One region of the Pseudoalteromonas sp. '520P1 No. 423' genome, then DNA from elsewhere that is predicted to be linked to it. Evidence: predicted binding sites of a transcription regulator. Region 1 holds the regulator's gene; the other holds the start of a gene.
The links. The regulator sigma-54, encoded in region 1, starts transcription at its own class of promoters, with help from an activator protein. The targets are predictions, from matches to a motif close to GTTGGCACGNNNNTNGNNT.

Region 1 (3,575 bases):
AAAAACATCAAAGCTGACTTATTAGAAGTACATAGAAGAAGCGAATTAGGAAAAGAAAAACAAATATTGATAGCAACAGGTAACCCAGCTACTTTTATCGGTAAACTTAAAGACGGCAGCCCTGTAACAGCAAGTGCAAAAAATATTCGTTATGACGTTGAATCTGGTACCCTCACTTTTAAAGGTGATGCAAAAATAAACCAAAGCGGTCAATCAATGAGTGCTAAAACAATTATCTACGATCACCTTCAAGAACTTATTACCGCATACAAAGATAAAGACTCAGACCAAAGAGTACACACTGTTTTAACGCCAGTTAAAAAAGAAGAAACTAAACAATCGGGTAATAATTAATGAGCTTATTACAAGCAGCGCAACTGGCAAAAAGTTACAACGGCAGGCAAGTCGTAAAAAATGTGAGTTTAGAAGTCAAAGCTGGCACAATCGTTGGATTATTAGGGCCTAATGGTGCAGGTAAAACCACTTCCTTCTATATGATAGTTGGCCTAGTGCCAAGTGATAAAGGCACTATTAAAATTGATGATGAAGATATCACTTTACAGCCTATGCATAATCGTGCTCGTATGGGCATTGGCTACCTACCGCAAGAGTCATCTATTTTCAGAAAGCTGACTGTTTATCAAAATATCATGGCCATATTAGAAACTCGCAAACACCTGAATAAGCAACAAAGAGAAGATGCGCTTAATAATTTATTGGATGAATTTAATATTTGCCATATTCGTGATAGCCAAGGTATGGCATTATCAGGGGGCGAAAGACGTCGAGTTGAAATTGCCCGAGCTTTAGCAGCTGAACCTAAATTTATTCTATTAGATGAGCCATTTGCAGGTGTTGATCCAATTTCAGTATTGGATATTAAAAAAATTATACAACATCTTAAAAATAGAGGTATAGGCGTGTTAATTACAGACCATAATGTGCGTGAAACCTTAGATGTGTGTGAAAAAGCTTACATTGTTTCCCATGGCGAACTTATCGCATCTGGTACACCTGAAGCCGTTTTAGCTGATCAGACTGTAAGAGACGTTTATCTTGGTGAACAATTTAGATTATAAAAAAATATAAAAAGAAATATGGGCTATACTCAAAATTAAGTAAAAAAGAGTGTATTTAATTTAGACATTATAAGGATTGTTAAAACTTAATGAGGCAATCACTACAGCTTCGTCTTGGACAACAACTAACAATGACTCCACAGTTGCAACAGGCTATCCGCCTATTGCAACTTAGCACGTTAGATCTGCAGTTAGAGATACAAGAAGCACTCGAAAGCAACCCGCTCTTAGAACTTGATGAGCAAGATTTTAATGCTGAAGAAAAAACGCCAGCTTCTGAAAATGAAACAGCAGAAAAAGCTTCTGATGCAGAAGAGATAATCCCTACGGCTCAAGTAGAAATGGAAAGCTCTGAAGCCTTAACTAAAGAAACCCTAACAGACGAACTTGCAATGGATGTAAGTTGGGATGAATATGTCAGTGCCGCCCCCGTAGCATCGGCAGGACCTGCCCCAGATGATGATTTAGCATATCAAGGCAGTACATCCGAATCATTGCAAGATTATTTAATGTGGCAATTACGCCTCACCCCATTTAGCCCTACAGATGAAGCTATTGCCACTGCAATCGTAGAAGCTGTAGATGAATCAGGTTACTTAACCGTTTCTTCACAAGACATTTTAGATAGTTTAGGTTCTGAAGAAGATGAAGTTGAATTAGATGAAGTTGAAGCAGTACTTAAACGCATTCAGGTCTTTGATCCTATTGGCATTGCAGCTCGAAGCCTATCAGAGTGTTTATTAATTCAGCTTAATCAATACGATAAAACAACTCCTTGGCTTGATGAAACCAAACATATTTTAAGAGAATACGTTGAATTATTAGGTGCGAGAGATTATCGCAGCTTAATGAAAAAAACTAAGCTCAAAGAACCTGAATTAAAACAAGTGATGGATTTGATCCATAGCCTAAACCCGAAACCTGCATCAAGTATCGTAAAAGAACAAACTGAATATGTGATCCCCGATGTGACAGTAAAAAAAATAAAGGGTCGTTGGGTAGTTGATTTAAATTCAGATACCATGCCAAAAATAAGAGTCAATAATCACTATGCCTCTATGGCAGGCTCTTGTAATGCGGACAGTCAGTTTATTCGCTCTCATTTACAAGAGGCTAAATGGTTTATTAAAAGTATAGAAAGTAGAAACGAAACACTATTAAAAGTTGCCAATTGCATTGTAATGCAACAACAGGCATTCTTTGAACATGGTGATGAAGCAATGAAGCCTATGGTGCTTAACGACGTTGCTGAAATGGTAGAAATGCATGAATCAACTATTTCACGTGTAACCACACAGAAATATATGCATACACCACGTGGTATATATGAACTGAAATATTTTTTCTCTAGCCACGTAAGTACAGAAAATGGAGGTGAGTGTTCATCTACAGCTATTCGAGCACTTATCAAAAAGCTAATTGCCGCAGAAAATCAAGCCAAACCATTAAGTGATAGTAAAATAGCGGATATTTTAGCAGATCAAGGCATCAAGGTGGCCAGAAGAACGATAGCAAAATATCGAGAATCACTGTCCATTCCATCGTCAAATCAGAGAAAATGTTTAATCTGAGATGTATAATAGAAGGAAGTACGCTTATGCAATTAAATTTAACAGGTCGTCATGTAAATATCACAGATCCACTAAGAGACTATGTAACAAACAAATTCGCTAAGCTTGAAAGGCATTTTGATCATATTAACAATGTGCATGTTATCTTAGATATCGAAAAGCTATCTCAAAAAGCAGAAGCAACACTTCATGTTAATGGAGGCGAACTTTTTGCAACTTCTGAGCATGCTGATATGTATGCTGCTATTGATGGCTTGATTGATAAATTAGATCGACAAGTTATTAAACATAAAGAAAAATTATCTAGACGTTAAATATGATTAATTCATTTTTATCAAAGGACTGCACTAAAGCTGCAGTCCTTTTTCATAGCAAAAAACGAATGCTGGAATATATAAGCCAGATAGCACAGCAAAAGCTACCCGAGCTAACTGAACAAGAGATCCTTAATTCTTTATTAAAGCGAGAAAAGCTTGGAAGCACAGGTATCGGAAAAGGTATCGCTATTCCACACGGCCGATTATCCAATATAGATAAAACCGTGGCTATTTTAGTCGTAAATGCAGAACCCATTGCATTTGATGCAATAGACGATCGCCCTGTTGATATATTTATTACTTTATTAGTTCCTGATGCACAATGTCAGGCTCACTTAAAGACGTTAGCTGCAATTGCTGATAAACTCAAAGATAAACAGTTTTGTAAAAAATTACGTCATGCTCAATCAGATCAATCTTTATATGAGATAATGACACTTTAATAAAAATAAACTAATTATGAGTTTTTATGATTAGTTTTAGTCAAAGTTGAAGACGCATAAGGAAAATTCAGTGCAACTTATCATTATAAGCGGTCGTTCAGGATCCGGAAAATCAGTCGCTTTACGCGTATTAGAAGATTTAGGTTATTATGCCGTAGATAATAT
Region 2 (3,575 bases), 3.3 Mb from region 1:
AAAATCATGACGTTCTAAAGCTTGTGTTATTAAGCTCACTTCCAGCTCACCTAGATACTCTTTAAGCTGAATACCTTCATCAGGTAATAAACCCATAATGCTATCTGGTTGCTCAAACTCAGCTTCATCATCGTCATAATCCGCACCATCAGAAAAACCAGAGCCAAATATATCATTTAATGCTTGTCGCTCTAAAATCTCTTCTGGGTATTCAGGTACGAACGCATCAACTTCTAAATGTTGATATTTTTTAGGCAAATCTTGTGCATCAACCACTTTGTCAGGAAACATGATCACCATGCGTTCAACTAAATTAGCTAATTCTCTGACATTGCCAGGCCAGTTATGCTCTTTGAGATTATCTAAAGCTTGCTCAGTGAACTTTGCAGAATACCCCCCCTGTTCACAGTTTCTTTTCATTAATTCTTTAAGTAATAATGGAATGTCTTCTCTTCGCTCTTTTAAAGCGGGATTCTCGATAGGAAAAACATTTAATCGGTAGTACAAATCTTCTCTAAACGAGCCAGCTTCAATCATTTCATCTAAGTTGCGATGAGTTGCTGCGATGACACGTACATCTGCTGAAATTGATTTATTACCACCCACTCTTTCATAGGTACGCTCTTGTAATACACGTAATAATTTAACTTGCATTTGCAGCGGCATATCACCAATTTCATCAAGAAATAAAGTACCGCCCTGTGCTAATTCAAAGCGACCTTTACGCGCAGAAATCGCACCGGTAAATGCACCTTTTTCATGACCAAATAATTCACTTTCAAGTAACTCAGCTGGAATTGCGCCACAGTTTACAGGCACAAAAGGACCACTTACACGTTTGGATAATAAATGAATATTACGTGCAACCACTTCTTTACCCGTACCTGACTCACCTAAAATTAAAACATTGGCATTTGTTATTGCAACTTGCTCAATTAAAAAGCGCACATTTTTAATGCTTGGTGTTTCACCTATTAAGCCATCAAAATGCTTTGAGCCACGACTTGAATTGTGGCTTCTAGGGATCAGACGATGATATTCTTGGCAATCATGGATAAGTTGCGTGGTTATTTCGTAGTTAAAAGGCTCACTAATTAAACCGATAACATTAGCAAATGATAATAACGGTTCTAAAGTCTCACCTAATAATAGAAATGGAATAGCTGGATTTTCACGAATAATAACTTCATGTTCAAGCGAGCTGCTAGCGCCTAGAATAAAAGCAGTTACACAATCGACTGGCGAAGCATATTTTTTATAATCTCTATCACTTACGATTTGATTCGCTTCATCAATAAACGATAATGAAGCTGACAATGCCTGTGCCCTGCTTTGATTTTCATCAAATATTAATACTTTTGCTGGACCTATCATATATTAGGACTACTAGATATTTTTATTATGCTTATGATTGTAATCTGATTTAACTACGATGCAAGTTATTAGTGGCATTTTTTTGACGTATGTTATTATTTTGACGTATTTATTTTAACTTACCCATCAGATCCAAATGAAGTTCCATTTTAGCTATCAAACTCAACTAATATTTAATTTAGTAAAAAGATTCAAGAAATTAAATAATTGGGCGATACTGTAAGTATAATGTGAATTTCTTATATTTATTATGGCACTTTTCTTGCTTGAAATTTTACATGTTAATTTTTAGGATCCCGTTATGGCACATTTATCTATAAAAAAATACCGTCAAGTTAATGTTAATAATGTTCAAGATATGACTCCATATGAGCAAATAAATCTTATATTCGTTAATGTGATTGGTAAACTGGCAGCTGCAAAAGGTTTTATTACTCGAAATGAAATAGAAAAAAAAGGTGAGAATATTTCTACCTGTATTTTATTAATCGGCGCACTTGAAGATGCTTTAAATATGCAAGCCGGTGCTGAAATTTCAGATAATTTATCGGCTTTATATGCGTACTGCCAACGTAGATTAGTTGAAGGAAACTTGAAAAATGATATTGATGCTTTAACTGAAGTGTCAGATATTATAAAAACAATTAAAGAAGGTTGGGATGCTATTCCAGCTGATATGCGTCAAAAAGATCAAGTTTTGCAAGCACAAACAGTTTAATTTATGGAGTTTTCATGTAAAGATCGTAAGCTGAATAATTTAGTTATGACGTTTACTGGTGCTATTTCCAAAGCAGAAATGCAATTAGCAACCGATACTTATACATTACTTGATAAACATATTCACGCACTCTGTGAAAGTGACCCCATCAAACTTAGCGCTATTGAATTATCAAATTTAAAATTTTTAATCGATACTCATGCTATTGCAATTAAAAAAATGCAAAAAGAATTATCAAATAAGATATTAAAAAATAAGAAAAGTAATAAAGCGATAGCTAAATATCGTTCAATTTAAAGTTATAAAACACGAGTACAACCAATGTTACTGCCTATGAATTAAGATAGGCAGCCCTTTAAAAATGCATTAATTAAAACATCGAGTAGGGTGAGGCTTTTTCCTCATCCCTCTCACAGAACCTTATGATTAAAATGCGCTAGCCGTGTTCACTTCCCCCTTCGCAATCAATTAAAGCTTTTGACTCAAATTGACTCTATCAAACACATTGCTGATAGTCGGCTTAGTTTTCTCCTCTACACCATTTCTGGCTTTCAACGGCCTAGACTTACTCACTACTCCAGGTTCATCTGCCACCTCACATCGACAATAAAGCTTGAGTTTCCTCTTGAATTTAAGCCACTTACTAAAATTAAGTTTAGATGACGGGCTTCCCCAGTTACTGCACTAGCTCCCAGTTAGAAATGCCACCCTCAAACACAGTATTGGTCTGACTAAGTATAGGACTTTGCGCTATTTTGGACGCTTATCCATCAATACCGCTGAAACAGGTTACGGTTAGTTGTGTACCTCTAACTTTCTATGGCTTCCTTCAGACCTCTCCGCTAGCCAGTGACGCCCTTGCCATTCAGATTATCTTCCCCTTAGTCAGGGTAATAAGGCATCTTTAAGCCTATCGGGTTTGCCAGCTTCGCTGGGCAAACAAAAAAGGCCTCTATAAACAGGCCTTAAATTTTCATTTAGATTTTTTACGAACCTAAATCATTTTGAGTTTTTAACAACACCAGGCATATTATCAAGTTGTTGTTGTAAGTATGACCCTGTCGAATTCATATTGGCCACCAGTAAATCCATTGCGTTGTATTGCGCATACAACCTTGACTCTAATGACGCCATTTTTTGATTGAATTTATCAACATCTTCTTGCAAGCGAGCAATTTGACTTTCTTTTCCTTCTATTCTTTTTTCAATCAAACCGCCTTTACCTGTATATACCTCTAACTTTTGCGTTAATGTATTTACGAAGCCAGAGTCGCTATCACTACCAATTAAAAAATTTTGAACTGCATCAGGATCCTGTTCAATCATCTCATTTAAGGTATCATTATCTAAACTTAAATAGCCGTTTCGTTCTGTTCGAATGCCTAATTGACTTAAGGCTAAAGTACTGTTGTTTGCAGTATCAAATTGTGTTGAAAAGATAGAACGGATCTGATTCATAGAGTTTCGCAGCATAGCGTCACCA

Region 2: a site for sigma-54 is predicted at 1,624-1,642, ahead of fliS (flagellar export chaperone FliS). Genes of this name have one in related genera too.

The regions. Positions count from the first base shown of each region.
Region 1 covers NZ_BBZB01000001.1:180,941-184,515, forward strand. Annotated here, with positions in the region: gene lptA (lipopolysaccharide transport periplasmic protein LptA) at 1-354, shown strand, start outside; gene lptB (LPS export ABC transporter ATP-binding protein) at 354-1,079, shown strand; gene PSA_RS00830 (RNA polymerase factor sigma-54) at 1,169-2,650, shown strand; gene hpf (ribosome hibernation promoting factor) at 2,677-2,964, shown strand; gene ptsN (PTS IIA-like nitrogen regulatory protein PtsN) at 2,967-3,410, shown strand; gene rapZ (RNase adapter RapZ) at 3,481-3,575, shown strand, end outside.
Region 2 covers NZ_BBZB01000001.1:3,519,048-3,522,622, forward strand. Annotated here, with positions in the region: gene PSA_RS16120 (sigma-54 dependent transcriptional regulator) at 1-1,374, opposite strand, end outside; gene fliS (flagellar export chaperone FliS) at 1,676-2,092, shown strand; gene PSA_RS16130 (hypothetical protein) at 2,096-2,389, shown strand; gene fliD (flagellar filament capping protein FliD) at 3,092-3,575, opposite strand, start outside.